Regions from separate parts of the Streptomyces sp. NPDC002690 genome, predicted to be linked through region 2. Evidence: riboswitches for the same ligand, from Rfam matches in the RefSeq annotation. Region 2 holds a riboswitch; the other holds the start of a gene.
The links. Region 2 has a riboswitch for glycine ahead of gcvT (glycine cleavage system aminomethyltransferase GcvT). Riboswitches for the same ligand answer to the same signal wherever they lie in the genome.
Positions count from the first base shown of each region.

Region 1: another riboswitch for glycine. It lies ahead of gcvP (aminomethyl-transferring glycine dehydrogenase); the one in region 2 lies ahead of gcvT (glycine cleavage system aminomethyltransferase GcvT).

Region 1 covers NZ_JBSFVR010000174.1:6,353-13,431, forward strand. The annotation lists gene ACWD3D_RS21370 (bifunctional nuclease family protein) at 1-64, shown strand, start outside; gene ACWD3D_RS21375 (MerR family transcriptional regulator) at 303-920, shown strand; gene ACWD3D_RS21380 (DNA polymerase IV) at 1,021-2,532, shown strand; gene ACWD3D_RS21385 (PRC-barrel domain-containing protein) at 2,454-2,825, opposite strand; glycine riboswitch at 3,133-3,229, shown strand; gene gcvP (aminomethyl-transferring glycine dehydrogenase) at 3,421-6,306, shown strand; gene ACWD3D_RS21395 (DUF5999 family protein) at 6,437-6,643, opposite strand; gene ACWD3D_RS21400 (hypothetical protein) at 6,967-7,079, opposite strand, start outside.
Region 2 covers NZ_JBSFVR010000150.1:12-7,090, forward strand. The annotation lists partial or broken gene ACWD3D_RS19610 (AAA family ATPase) at 206-862, opposite strand; glycine riboswitch at 1,034-1,131, shown strand; gene gcvT (glycine cleavage system aminomethyltransferase GcvT) at 1,280-2,395, shown strand; gene gcvH (glycine cleavage system protein GcvH) at 2,508-2,885, shown strand; gene glyA (serine hydroxymethyltransferase) at 2,904-4,166, shown strand; gene ACWD3D_RS19630 (L-serine ammonia-lyase) at 4,326-5,708, shown strand; gene ACWD3D_RS19635 (hypothetical protein) at 5,890-6,069, shown strand; gene ACWD3D_RS19640 (YbaK/EbsC family protein) at 6,216-6,713, shown strand; gene ACWD3D_RS19645 (right-handed parallel beta-helix repeat-containing protein) at 6,945-7,079, shown strand, end outside.

The DNA of each region.
Region 1 (7,079 bases), on a different contig from region 2:
CGAGAAGTTCCGCGAGTTCCTCGACCAGATCTCGCCCGAGGACTTCGGCACCAACAGTCAGTGACCCCTGGGCCGTGGCCGACCACTCCCGCCGGGCGGGCGGTGTCCGGCACGGCACCTCGCGGCGTTGTCGGACCGCCTGGTGCACCGGCGGGCGCGCATTCGAGAAGCCCTTCCCGGTCCGACGTCACGGGAAACCACCCTCAGGGTGATTATCACTCGGCGTGCCGAGTGTGGCGATCGTTGACGCACCCCCGGTGACTGCCTACCTTCGAGGGGGCAGGTCAAGGACGGAGGTCGGCGTGAGAAGCAGCGGCGACGGTGCGGCGGCGGGCGGGCCGTATCCGCAGCACGGCAGTGGGGCCGACCACACCATCAGGCAACCGGTTCACCCGGTCGTCCCGGTGTCGGAAGGTGTCGCAGGGGCGAACGACATCGGCTACCGGGGGCCGACGGCGTGCGCGGCGGCCGGGATCACCTACCGGCAGCTCGACTACTGGGCCCGCACGGGACTGGTCGAACCGAGCGTCCGGCCGGCGTACGGCTCGGGCACCCAGCGTCTCTACAGTTTCCGGGACGTGGTGCTCCTCAAGATCGTGAAGCGGTTCCTGGACACGGGCGTCGCTCTTCAGAACATTCGCACCACGGTGCAGCACCTGAGGGCCCGCGGATTCCAGGACCTCGAACGCATGACGCTGATGAGCGACGGCGCCACCGTCTACGAGTGCTGCTCGCCGGACGAGGTCGTGAACCTCCTCCAGGGCGGCCAGGGCGTCTTCGGCATCGCCGTCGGCGTGGTGTGGCGGGACGTGGACGCGGCCCTGTCCCAGCTGCACGGGGAGCGCGTGGACACGGGGGAGACGCTCGTCGGTCACAACCCCGCCGACGAACTGGCCCGGCGCCGCAACCGCGCCGTCTGAACACCGGCGGCCGTACCCACGGACGACGGCACCGCCCGGCACCCGTTCGCACGGCTGCCGGGCGGTGCCGTTGTCAGTGGCGTAGGGCACCATCGGCGGTGTGAGATCCGCGCCCACCATCCTCCACCTCGACATGGATGCGTTCTTCGCCTCCGCCGAGCAGGCCGCCAAGCCCAGCCTGCGCGGCAAGCCGGTCGTGGTGGGCGGCGTGGGCCCACGCGGAGTCGTCGCCACCGCCTCCTACGAGGCCCGGCGCTTCGGGGTGCACTCGGCGATGCCGACGGCCCAGGCGCGCCGGCTCGCGCCGAACGCCGCCTACCTGGTGCCACGCTTCTCCCTGTACCGCGCCGTCAGCGAGCAGGTGATGGAACTGCTGGGGCGGTTGTCCCCGCTGGTGGAGCCCCTCAGCCTGGACGAGGCCTTCGTGGATCTGGAGGCCGGTGGTGCCGCCGACGACTCCGCCTCGGCCCGTGCCACCGGCGAGCGGCTGCGGGAGGCCATCCTGGCCGTCACCGGACTCAGCGGGTCGGTGGGACTGGCGGGGTCCAAGATGTTGGCGAAGATCGCCTCCGAGGAGGCCAAGCCGGACGGGCTGATGCTCATCGAGCCGGGCACCGAGCGGGAGCTGCTGGCGCCCATGTCCGTACGCACCCTGCCCGGGGTCGGCCCGGCCACCGGGGACCATCTGCGCCGGGCCGGCATGACCACGGTCCACGACCTGGCCGAGGCGGGCGAGGACGAGCTCGTACGGCTGGTGGGCAAGGCTCACGGCGTCTCGCTCCACCGAATGGCGCTCGGCCTCGACGACCGGCCCGTGGTCGCCGAACGCGACGCCAAGTCCGTCTCGGTCGAGGACACCTTCGAGGTGGACCTGCACGACCGGACGCGGGTGCGGACGGAGGTCGAACGGCTGGCCGGCCGGTGCGTCGAGCGGCTGCGGAAGGCCGGACGCTCGGGGCGCACCGTCGTCCTGAAGGTGCGCCGCTACGACTTCTCCACCCTGACCCGCTCCGAGACGCTCCGCGGCCCCACGGACGACCTCGGGGTGGTGCGTGAGGCCGCCGCCCGCCTCCTGGAGGCGGTGGACACCACCGGAGGCGTCCGGCTGCTGGGAGTGGGCGTCACGGGCCTGGCGGACTACACGCAGGAAGACCTCTTCGCGCAGGCGGCGCAGGCCGAGCGGGAGGCCGAGCGGGAGGCCGCCCCGGCGGGACCGGCCTCCCCGGCACCGCCGGGGACGGAGGTGCGCCTCGGGGCCGCGGACCCGCCGCCCGGGCCTCCGGGCAGGGAGGCGGACGCCGTCGGAGCGCCCGGGGACGAGGCCGCCGGGCTCGCCGCGAGGCGCTGGTCCCCGGGCCACGACGTGCGGCACGAGACGTACGGACACGGCTGGGTGCAGGGCAGCGGTGTCGGCAGGGTCACCGTGCGGTTCGAGCGGCCGGGGGACCCGCCCGGCCGGGTGCGCACGTTCCGGGTGGAGGACCCGGAACTGCACCCGGCCGATCCGCTGCCGCTGGTGGCGGAACCACCGGACTACTCCTCCTGGCCGGCCAGCCTGCCGAAGTCCTTGTCCGGTCCCGGATCGGTCACGGCGGAGGAATCGAGTCCGTAATGCCGGTACAGCTGCAATTCCTGCTCGGGCGAGAGATGACGCCCGACGCCGAAGTCGGGCGCGTCCCGGATCAGAGTGCGGTCGAAGGGGACACGCAGGGTGTCCTCCACGAACTCGCTCGGTTCCAGCGGGACGAAGGCGTCCCTGCTGAACAGGCCGGTGCGGACGGCGGCCCACTCGGGGACGCCGGTGGCGTCGTCGAGGTAGACCTCGTCCACCGTGCCGATCTTGATGCCTGCGCGGTCGAATGCCTTGCGGCCGATCAGGCTGCGCGGATCGATGTCGGTCTGCACGGTGCCTCCCGCTGGTCGCGACGACTGGGGCCGGGCCGAGTCTTCGAAGTGCCGTCTGCCGGTCGACGTCCGGCACGCACGCTCGCCGCGCTGTCGGAATCGTCCTCGTACGCCCAGTACGAGGTCGATCCTCCGCCTTGCGATCGCGCGCACCGGATGCCGCCCGGCCCGGCCTCCGGCCTAACGACGCCACTTCGAAGACATGGCCGGGCAACTACTCCACAGCCACTACAGAAGTGCAGATTCCGGATATCGGCCACTCGAAGAAACGGCGTAGATCCCCGCTGGTAGGCTGGCACCTGGCTGCTGACCCCGTGCGGGAGAGCCTCCGGTGCTGAATCCGGAGGCGCCGAAGGAGCAAATCCTCCCCGGAATCTCTCAGGCCCCCGTACCGCATGGACGAGGTCACTCTGGAAAGCAGGGCGGTCCCACCCGGCACGTGCCCGGTGCGGCCCGCCCTCACCGACGGTGAAAGCCGGTACGCCCCCGGGCGCACCGGTGAAGCTCTCAGGTCGAGATGACAGAGGGGGAGGCCGTTCGGGCAGCCGCGCCGCGCTGCCCCTCGTAGGTCGTGTCAGACCAGGAGGCCTCCATCATGACCCCCCGCCGCACCCCGCTTTCCCAGCTGGAGCAGGGCATCCCCTTCGAACAGCGCCACATCGGGCCGGACGACGAGGCCCGGGCGAAGATGCTCGCGCAGGTCGGGTTCGGCTCGCTCGACGAGCTCACCGCCGCGGCGGTGCCGGACGTCATCAAGAGCACCGAGGCGCTGAACCTCCCGTCGGCACGCACCGAGGCCGAGGTGCTGGCGGAGCTGCGTACGCTCGCCGACCGCAACCAGGTTCTCGCCCCGATGATCGGGCTCGGCTACTACGGCACCTTCACGCCCCCGGTCATCCTGCGCAACGTGCTGGAGAACCCGTCCTGGTACACGGCGTACACGCCTTACCAGCCGGAGATCTCGCAGGGCCGCCTGGAGGCCCTGCTCAACTTCCAGACGATGGTCGCCGAGCTCACCGGCCTGCCCACCTCCGGCGCCTCGCTGCTCGACGAGGGCACCGCCGCGGCCGAGGCCATGGCGCTGGCGCGGCGCGTCGGCAAGGTCAAGGGCGGGGTCTTCCTCGTCGACGCCGACACCCTCCCGCAGACGATCGCGGTCATCGAGACCCGCGCCGAGCCGACCGGTGTCGAGGTCGTCGTCGCCGACCTCACGGACGGCATTCCGGCCGAGATCGCCGAGCGCGGCGTCTTCGGCGTGCTGCTCCAATACCCGGGTGCCTCCGGGGCCGTACGGAACATCGGGCCCGTGATCGAGCGCGCCCACGAGCTCGGCGCGATCGTCACCGTCGCCGCCGACCTGCTGGCCCTCACCCTGCTCACCTCGCCCGGCGACCTCGGCGCCGACATCGCGGTCGGCACGACCCAGCGCTTCGGCGTGCCGATGGGCTTCGGCGGGCCGCACGCCGGTTTCATGGCCGTGCGCGAGCAGTTCGCCCGCTCGCTCCCCGGCCGCCTGGTCGGCGTCTCGGTGGACGCGGACGGCGACAAGGCGTACCGCCTGGCACTCCAGACCCGCGAGCAGCACATCCGCCGCGAGAAGGCCACCAGCAACATCTGCACCGCGCAGGTCCTGCTCGCCGTGATGGCCGGCATGTACGCCGTCTACCACGGCCCCGACGGCCTGCGGACGATCGCCCGGCGCACCCACCGTTACGCGGCGATCCTCGCCGAGGGCCTGCGGGCCGCCGGCGCCGAGGTCGTGCACGACTCCTTCTTCGACACGCTGACCGTCCGCGTGCCCGGCAAGGCCGCCGGGATCGTCGCCGACGCCCGCGAGCGCGGGGTCAACCTGCGGCTGGTCGACGCCGACCTGGTCTCCGTCGCCTGCGACGAGACGACCACCCGCGCCCACCTCGAGTCCGTCTGGGCCGCCTTCGGCGCGCGGGGCGACGTCGAGGCGCTGGACGGCACCGCCGCCGACGCGCTCTCCGAGCAGGCGCTGCGCACCGACGACTACCTGACGCACCCGGTCTTCCACCAGCACCGCTCGGAGACGGCGATGCTGCGCTACCTGCGGCGGCTCGCCGACCGCGACTACGCGCTCGACCGCGGCATGATCCCGCTCGGCTCCTGCACCATGAAGCTGAACGCGACCACCGAGATGGAGCCGATCACCTGGCCCGAGTTCGGCGCGCTGCACCCGTTCGCCCCCGCCGAGCAGGCGGAGGGCTTCCTCACCCTCATCCGTGAGCTGGAGGAGCGCCTCGCCGAGGTCACCGGCTACGACGCGGTGTCGATCCAGCCCAACGCCGGTTCGCAGGGCGAGTTCGCGGGGCTGCTGGCGGTCCGCGCCTACCACCGCGCCAACGGCGACGACCAGCGCACCGTCTGCCTCATCCCGTCCTCAGCCCACGGCACCAACGCGGCGAGCGCCGTGATGGCCGGGATGAAGGTCGTCGTGGTGAAGACCGCCGACGACGGCGAGGTCGACATAGACGACCTGCGCGCCAAGATCGAGAAGCACCGCGACGAGCTCGCCGTGCTCATGATCACGTACCCGTCCACGCACGGTGTCTTCGAGGAGCACGTCGCCGCCATCTGCGGCGAGGTGCACGACGCGGGCGGCCAGGTCTACGTCGACGGAGCCAACCTCAACGCCCTGGTCGGCCTCGCGCGGCCCGGCAAGTTCGGCGGCGACGTCTCGCACCTGAACCTGCACAAGACCTTCTGCATCCCGCACGGCGGCGGCGGCCCCGGCGTCGGCCCGGTGGGCGTGCGCGCGCACCTCGCGCCGTACCTGCCCAACCACCCGCTCCAGCCCCTCGCGGGTCCGGAGACGGGCGTGGGCCCCATCTCGGCCGCTCCCTGGGGCTCGGCCGGCATCCTGCCGATCTCCTGGGCGTACGTCCGGCTGATGGGCGGCGAGGGTCTGAAGCGTGCCACGCAGGTGGCCGTACTCGCGGCGAACTACATCGCCAAGCGGCTGGAGCCGCACTTCCCGATCCTGTACACCGGCCCGGCCGGCCTGGTCGCGCACGAGTGCATCGTGGACCTCCGGTCGATCTCGAAGGAGACGGGCGTCAGCATCGACGACGTCGCCAAGCGGCTGATCGACTACGGCTTCCACTCGCCGACCATGTCCTTCCCGGTCGCGGGCACCCTGATGATCGAGCCGACCGAGAGCGAGGACCTCGCCGAGATCGACCGGTTCTGCGACGCGATGATCGCGATCCGCGGCGAGATCGAGAAGGTGGCCTCGGGGGAGTGGAGCGCGGACGACAACCCGCTCGCCAACGCTCCGCACACCGCGAACGCGCTCGGCGGGGAGTGGAACCACTCCTACAGCCGTGAGGTCGCGGTCTTCCCGGCCGGTGTCTCGGCCGCGGACAAGTACTGGCCGCCGGTGCGCCGGATCGACGGTGCCTTCGGCGACCGCAACCTGGTCTGCTCCTGCCCGCCGCTGGACGCCTACGACCACTGACGGTCGCAGCGCGGGCGCACCGAGCCCGCGGACATGCGTCGGGGCCGGTTCGGAGATCTCTCCGGGCCGGCCCCTGTCCGTACCGCCGGGTCCCGCGCGTTCTCGGGCTGCCGGCTCTCGGGCAGCCCGCTCAGGCGGCCTTCACCACCCGGCCGGTGGCCAGCGGGCGGTGGGGGGCGATGATCTGGCCGTCCGGGAGCAGTTCGCCGGTGTCCTCGAAGAGCAGGACGCCGTTGCAGAGCAGGCTCCAGCCCTGCTCCGGGTGGTGCGCCACGAGCCGGGCGGCCTCCCGGGCTGCTGATTCGGCGGTGGGGCAGGGGGGTTGATGCTGGCACATGAGGGTTCTTTCGCTGTGTCGAGTGGTGGGTGCGGGGTGCGGGTGAGTGCCGAACGGCCTTCCCGTACGGGCCGGTCGGTCTCAGTGTTGCGCCACGCGCCGCGTTCCGCAGGGATTTCGCCTCAGCTCGCTTCACGCTCCGCCGTGGTGTCACCCGCGCGGAGGGCTCACCACGCCGCTCCCGCCTTTTCGGGGGGTCCGGGGTAGTCCGAGTGGGCCATGGGCCGCGTTTCGGCGGGGTGTGCGCCGAACGGGCGGATGTACGAAGGCCCGTCCCCGCGTGGAGCGGGGACGGGCCGGAGGAACGTTGTCGCCGCGGCGGGTCAGGCCGAGCCGACGAGAGGGCCGGGCCGGGGCGCGATGCGCAGGGAGAGTACCGGGAGCAGATCCGCGGCCCGGTAGGGCCGGTGGGCGGCGATCCCGGTCGGCGCGGGTG
Region 2 (7,079 bases):
TGATGTTCACCGGCTTGCTGATGTGGTTCATGGGCCTGTTCCCCGGATCGGCCGCCGGTCCGTCGACCGCCGCGACGGGCACGTCCGCCACCACCGGCTCCGGCACACCCGCCACGTCCGCCACCACCGGCCCCGGCACACCCGCCACACCCGCCACCACCGGCCCCGGCACACCCGCCACGCCTGCCACGTCCGCCACCACCGGCTCCGCCACCGGAAAGGCGATGGCCGCCAGCGCCCCGGCCGCCGGGCGGTCCAGCAGCACGGCGGAGGCGCAGCCCGGGGGCAGCAGGCCGCGCTCGGCGTCACGCAGCAGCCGGCCGACCGCGCGCCGGTGCCTGGCGAAGGCGTACCCGGAGACGCCGCGTCCGCGTTCGCGCTGGCCCGCCCTGGCCGTCCGGGGGGACACGTCGAGCAGCACCAGGTGGAGGGCACCGCCCCGGCGCGCCGCGTGGCGGGCCAGCCAGCGGCGTACCCAGCCCTGCGTCCCGCAGTCGTGGACGACGACCGCCTCGCCGGAGCGCAACGCGCCGAGCAGCCCGTAGTAGTGGGCGACGCGGACCAGGGGGCGGTAGAGGGCGTACGGGAGTAAGCGGGGCAGGGCCGCGGTGAAGCGGTCCCGGGTGTCCTGGGAGTCGACGGCGCGGGCGGTGACCGTGCGCCGGATCAGGGTGGACTTGCCACTGCCGGGCAGCCCGGAGACGACGACGACGTCCCCGGGGGCGAATTCCAGCCGCCGCGGTCCGTCCCCGGCCCCGCCGCGCAGGTCGTGTACGGCCGACGGCTCCTTCTTCGCGGCGGGTGGTGCGTGCCGCGACCGGGCAGCCCCCCGCACCACCCCCGCGTACGGTCGCAAGGACATCGGCACTCCCCCTGTCGAGTCACCCATACCTGCTCACAGAGTGTAAAGAATAGGTAATGCGCAGCAAGCGTCCCCGACGGGAAGCCGGGCGGTGGTGGTGGGCGGGGTACCGGCCGCCGGGGTCGCCCGCCGTGCGTGCGATGATGTGCGCGCAACTGCATACCGGCCGTTTGAATCCGCGCGGGAGAGTCCCGGCCACCGTGTGTGCCGGGCGCCGAAGGAGCAAGTTCCTCCCTTGAATCTCTCAGGCCCCGTACCGCGTGGATGAGGCAGATCTGAAAAGCGAGCCGTCCGACGGCTCCACCCAAGGTGCAAGCCGACCCGTCAGGGGCCTCTCGGCGAACCTCTCAGGTTCCGATGACAGATGGGGAGGGACCGTCCTCGTCGTCATGCCCTGCGCCCTGGGAGCCACACCTCATGAGCAACGCCCCCCGTACGACCGCCCTCGATGCGCTGCATCGCTCGCTGGGCGCGACCATGACCGACTTCGCGGGCTGGGACATGCCGCTGCGGTACGCCAGCGAGCGTGACGAGCACAACGCGGTACGCACCCGCGCCGGGCTCTTCGACCTCTCCCACATGGGCGAGATCGCCGTCACCGGCCCCGGTGCCGTCGCGTTCCTGAACCACGCGCTCGTCGGCAACATCGGCACGGTCGGCGTCGGCCGGGCCCGCTACACGATGATCGTCCGCGAGGACGGCGGCATCCTGGACGACCTGATCGTCTACCGGCTGGCCGAGACCGAGTACCTCGTGGTGGCCAACGCGGGCAACGCCCAGCTCGTCCTCGACACCCTGACCGAGCGGGTCGCCGGCTTCGACGCCGAGGTCCGCGACGACCGTGACGCGTACGCGCTGATCGCCGTCCAGGGCCCCGAGTCCCCCGCCATCCTGAAGGCCGTCACCGACGCCGACCTGGACGGGCTGAAGTACTACGCGGGCCTGCCCGGCACGGTCGCCGGGGTTCCCGCGCTCATCGCCCGTACCGGCTACACCGGCGAGGACGGCTTCGAGCTGTTCGTCGCCCCCGAGCACGCCGAGGCCCTCTGGCAGGCCCTCACCGAGGCCGGTGCCCCGCACGGCCTGATCCCCTGCGGGCTCTCCTGCCGCGACACGCTGCGCCTGGAGGCGGGCATGCCGCTGTACGGGCACGAGCTGACCACGGCGCTGACGCCGTTCGACGCCGGCCTCGGCCGGGTCGTGAAGTTCGAGAAGGAGGGCGACTTCGTGGGCCGCGAGGCGCTCACCGCCGCTGCCGAGCGCGCCGAGACCGCCCCGCCCCGCAAGCTCGTCGGCCTGGTCGCCGCCGGCCGCCGGGTGCCGCGCGCCGGTTTTCAGGTGGTCGCGGACGGCAAGGTGATCGGCGAGGTCACCTCCGGCGCCCCCTCCCCGACGCTGGCCAAGCCGATCGCCATGGCGTACGTCGACGCGGCCTTCGCCGCCCCCGGCACCGAGGGTGTCGGCGTCGACATCCGGGGCACCCACGAGCCGTACGAGGTCGTGGCCCTGCCGTTCTACAAGCGCCAGAAGTAGCCGGGCCCGGGGCCGTCGCGCCCCGCCCGCCGGGCGGACGTGACGCAGTCGCGTCTCATCCCGTAAGACCATCGTTCATCAGCACCCACCCGCGTACAGGAGAATTCACGTCATGAGCAACCCCCAGCAGCTGCGGTACAGCAAGGAGCACGAGTGGCTGTCGCCCGCCGAGGACGGCGTGGCGACCGTGGGCGTCACCGAGCACGCGGCCAACGCGCTCGGTGACGTCGTGTTCGCCCAGCTCCCGGAGGTCGGCGACACGGTGACCGCGGGCGAGACCTGTGGCGAGCTGGAGTCGACGAAGTCCGTCAGCGACCTGTACTCGCCGGTGTCCGGCGAGGTCGTGGCAGCGAACCAGGACGTGGTGGACGACCCGTCCCTGGTGAACTCGGCCCCCTTCGAGGGCGGCTGGCTGTTCAAGGTTCGCGTCGCCGAGGAGCCGGGGGATCTGCTCACCGCCGACGAATACACCGAGTTCTCCGGCAACTGAGACCCAAGGGACCGCCTGATGTCGCTTCTCAACTCCTCCCTCCACGAGCTGGACCCGGACGTCGCCGCCGCAGTCGACGCCGAGCTCCACCGCCAGCAGTCCACCCTCGAAATGATCGCCTCGGAGAACTTCGCTCCGGTCGCCGTCATGGAGGCGCAGGGCTCCGTCCTCACCAACAAGTACGCCGAGGGCTACCCGGGCCGCCGCTACTACGGTGGCTGCGAGCACGTCGACGTGGTCGAGCAGATCGCGATCGACCGCATCAAGGCGCTCTTCGGCGCCGAGGCCGCGAACGTCCAGCCGCACTCCGGTGCGCAGGCGAACGCCGCCGCGATGTTCGCGCTGCTCAAGCCCGGCGACACGATCATGGGTCTGAACCTGGCCCACGGCGGTCACCTGACCCACGGCATGAAGATCAACTTCTCCGGCAAGCTCTACAACGTGGTCCCGTACCACGTCGACGAGACCGGCGTCGTGGACATGGACGAGGTGGAGCGCCTCGCCAAGGAGTCCCAGCCGAAGCTGATCGTGGCCGGCTGGTCCGCGTACCCGCGTCAGCTGGACTTCGCCGCCTTCCGCCGCATCGCGGACGAGGTCGGCGCGTACCTGATGGTCGACATGGCCCACTTCGCGGGCCTGGTCGCCGCGGGCCTGCACCCCAACCCGGTGCCGCACGCCCACGTCGTCACGACCACCACGCACAAGACCCTCGGCGGTCCTCGCGGCGGTGTGATCCTCTCCACCCAGGAACTCGCCAAGAAGATCAACTCGGCGGTCTTCCCGGGCCAGCAGGGCGGCCCGCTGGAGCACGTGATCGCGGCCAAGGCCGTGTCGTTCAAGGTCGCGGCGTCCGAGGAGTTCAAGGAGCGCCAGCAGCGCACCCTGGACGGTGCCCGCATCATCGCCGAGCGCCTGGTCCAGCCGGACGTCACCGAGGTGGGCGTCTCCGTCCTCTCCGGCGGCACCGACGTGCACCTGGTCCTGGTGGACCTGCGCAACTCCGAGCTGGACGGCCAGCAGGCCGAGGACCGGCTCCACGAGGTCGGCATCACGGTCAACCGGAACGCCGTCCCGAACGACCCGCGCCCGCCGATGGTCACCTCCGGCCTGCGCATCGGTACGCCGGCCCTGGCCACCCGCGGCTTCCGGACCGAGGACTTCACCGAGGTGGCGGAGATCATCGCCTCGGCCCTGAAGCCCGCGTTCGACGCCGCGGACCTCAAGGCCCGCGTCGCCGCGCTGGCCGAGAAGTTCCCGCTGTACCCCGGCCTGAAGAAGTAGCAACCGCCTGTTCACGGGCATTTTTCGCAGGTCGGGCGGGGCATCGCGCACACTGGAAGGTGAGCGCGGTGCCCCGCCCTGTTGCTCCGCCCGCTCCCCCACACCCACTTTTCGTTTCGCCGGTGGACAACGGCGTCCACCCAGCTAGGAGTCTCCACCGTGGCCATTTCGGTCTTCGACCTGTTCTCGATCGGCATCGGGCCGTCCAGCTCCCACACCGTGGGCCCGATGCGGGCGGCGCGGATGTTCGCGCGGCGGCTGAAGAACGAGGGCCTGCTCGCGCCGACCGCCTCGATACGCGCGGAGCTGTACGGCTCCCTCGGCGCGACCGGCCACGGCCACGGCACGCCGAAGGCGGTCCTCCTCGGCCTGGAGGGCGAGTCCCCCCGGACCGTCGACGTCGAGTCCGCCGACGCCCGGGTCGAGCGGATCCGCTCCACCGGCCGCATCAGCCTGCTGGGCGCGCACGAGATCCCCTTCGACGCGGACGAGCACCTCGTCCTGCACCGCCGCAAGGCCCTCCCGTACCACGCGAACGGCATGTCCCTCCACGCCTACGACGAGACCGGCGCCCTGCTGCTGGAGAAGACGTACTACTCGGTGGGCGGCGGGTTCGTCGTCGACGAGGACGCGGTCGGCGCCGACCGGATCATCCCCGACGACACCGTCCTCGCCCACCCCTTCCGCACCGGCGACGAGCTTCTCCGCCTGGCCCGGGAGACCGGACTCTCCATCTCTTCACTGATGCTGGAGAACGAGAAGGAGTGGCGCACCGAGGAGGAGATCCGTACCGGCCTGCTGGAAATCTGGCGGGTCATGCAGGCGTGCGTCAGCCGGGGCATGTCCCGCGAGGGCATCCTCCCCGGCGGCCTGAGGGTCCGCCGCCGCGCCGCCAACACCGCGCGCCAGTTGCGCGCCGAGGGCGATCCGCAGACCCACGCGATGGAGTGGATCACCCTCTACGCCATGGCCGTCAACGAGGAGAACGCCGCCGGCGGCCGGGTCGTCACCGCCCCGACCAACGGTGCGGCGGGGATCATCCCGGCGGTGCTGCACTACTACATGAACTTCGCGGCCGGCGGCGCCACCCCGGAGGAGAAGGACGACAGCGTCGTCCGCTTCCTCCTCGCGGCGGGCGCGATCGGCATGCTCTTCAAGGAGAACGCCTCGATCTCGGGCGCCGAGGTCGGCTGCCAGGGCGAGGTCGGCTCCGCCTGCTCCATGGCCGCCGGAGCCCTCGCCGAGGTCCTCGGCGGCTCCCCCGAGCAGGTCGAGAACGCCGCCGAGATCGGCATGGAGCACAACCTCGGCCTCACCTGCGACCCGGTCGGCGGCCTCGTCCAGATCCCCTGCATCGAGCGGAACGGCATGGCGGCCGTCAAGGCCGTCACCGCCGCGAAGATGGCCCTGCGCGGCGACGGCACCCACAAGGTCTCCCTGGACAAGGTCATCAAGACGATGAAGGAGACCGGCGCGGACATGTCGGTGAAGTACAAGGAGACCGCGCGCGGCGGGCTCGCGGTGAACATCATCGAGTGCTGAGGCTCTGGGCCCTGACCAGCGCGTTTACGTCTTTCAGCGCTGTCAGGGCCTTCCCTGCTCACGCGGCGGAAAGTCCCTGGAATCTCCCTGGGACAGACGTGAAAGTCCCTGCGAAGTCCCTGCCGGATGCCTCGCCGATGGGCGCTTGACCCGGAAGTTCGCGACACCCGCGCAGCGATGGATGTCCCTCCGACACACCCGCTCGGAGAATCACCTCATCCAGCGCCAACTGGAACGGGACCGGCTGCGCGGGCTCATCGAAGACGCGGAAACCGAACACGGCCCGGTCGATCAGGCGGCGGACGACGCCAAACGCGCCATTCTCCGCGGCGACGCCGCGGGCTCCGCGGACGCCGCGTGAGCGGCACGCTCGTCCTGGACTGCGAAGGCCCGTCCAACCTGGTGGCGCACGGCTCTTCGGCGGCACCGCGAGCGGGCGCCCGCTCCTCGACCCCTAAGGTCGTCCCGAACCACACGGGCATGTCGGGAACCGAACGGGAGAACACGATGGCTACGGACGACGCCGACGGCATCTACGGCAAGCTGCTGTCCCTGCTGGACGAGCGCGGGGCCGCGTACCGGGTGATCGAGCACGCCCCGGAGGGCAACTCCGAGGCGGTCAGCCTGCTCCGCGGCCACCCCCTCGACCAGGCCGCCAAGTGCATCGTCACGATGGTGAAGGTCGGCAAGAAGGAGAAGCACTTCGTCCTGGTGGTCGTGCCGGGGGACAAGCGGGTCGACCTGGCGGCGGTGAAGGCACTTTACGGCGGGAGTTACGCCTCCTTCGCCTCGGCCGACATCGCTGAGGACCTGGCCAAGTCCCCGAGCGGCACGATCCTCCCGTTCTCCTTCGACGACCGGCTGGAACTGATCGTGGACCCCGCGCTGCTGGTCCACCCGGAGATGTATTTCAACGCCGGCCGCCTCGACCGCTCGCTCGCCCTGTCCACGGCGGACTTCCGGTCCGTCGCCGAGCCCCGGGTGGAGCCGGTCTCGGCGGACTGACGGGAGGGCCGGCGGGGGCCGGCCGGACGCGCGAAGACGCGCCCCACAGGCCCCCTGTCGTGGCGACTTCGCACGGGGGGGGCGGCCCACGAAGTGACAGCCACGGATTGGCACCCGGCCCCCGGTCCCGTGATCAACTTCGGTGGGAGGACGCGTACACGGGCCGTTGCGCGGTGGCGGTCCCGAGCGCGTGCCCACGCCACGACACTCTCATCGAAGGAAGAACACCACATGGACAGACGTGCACTGATGCTGGCGACCGGCGGACTCCTGGGTGGCGTCGGTACCGCCCAGGTGGTGGCGGGGTCGTCGGCCGTGGCCGCCGAAGCGGACGCCACGGCCGGCCCGCTCTTCGACGTACGACTC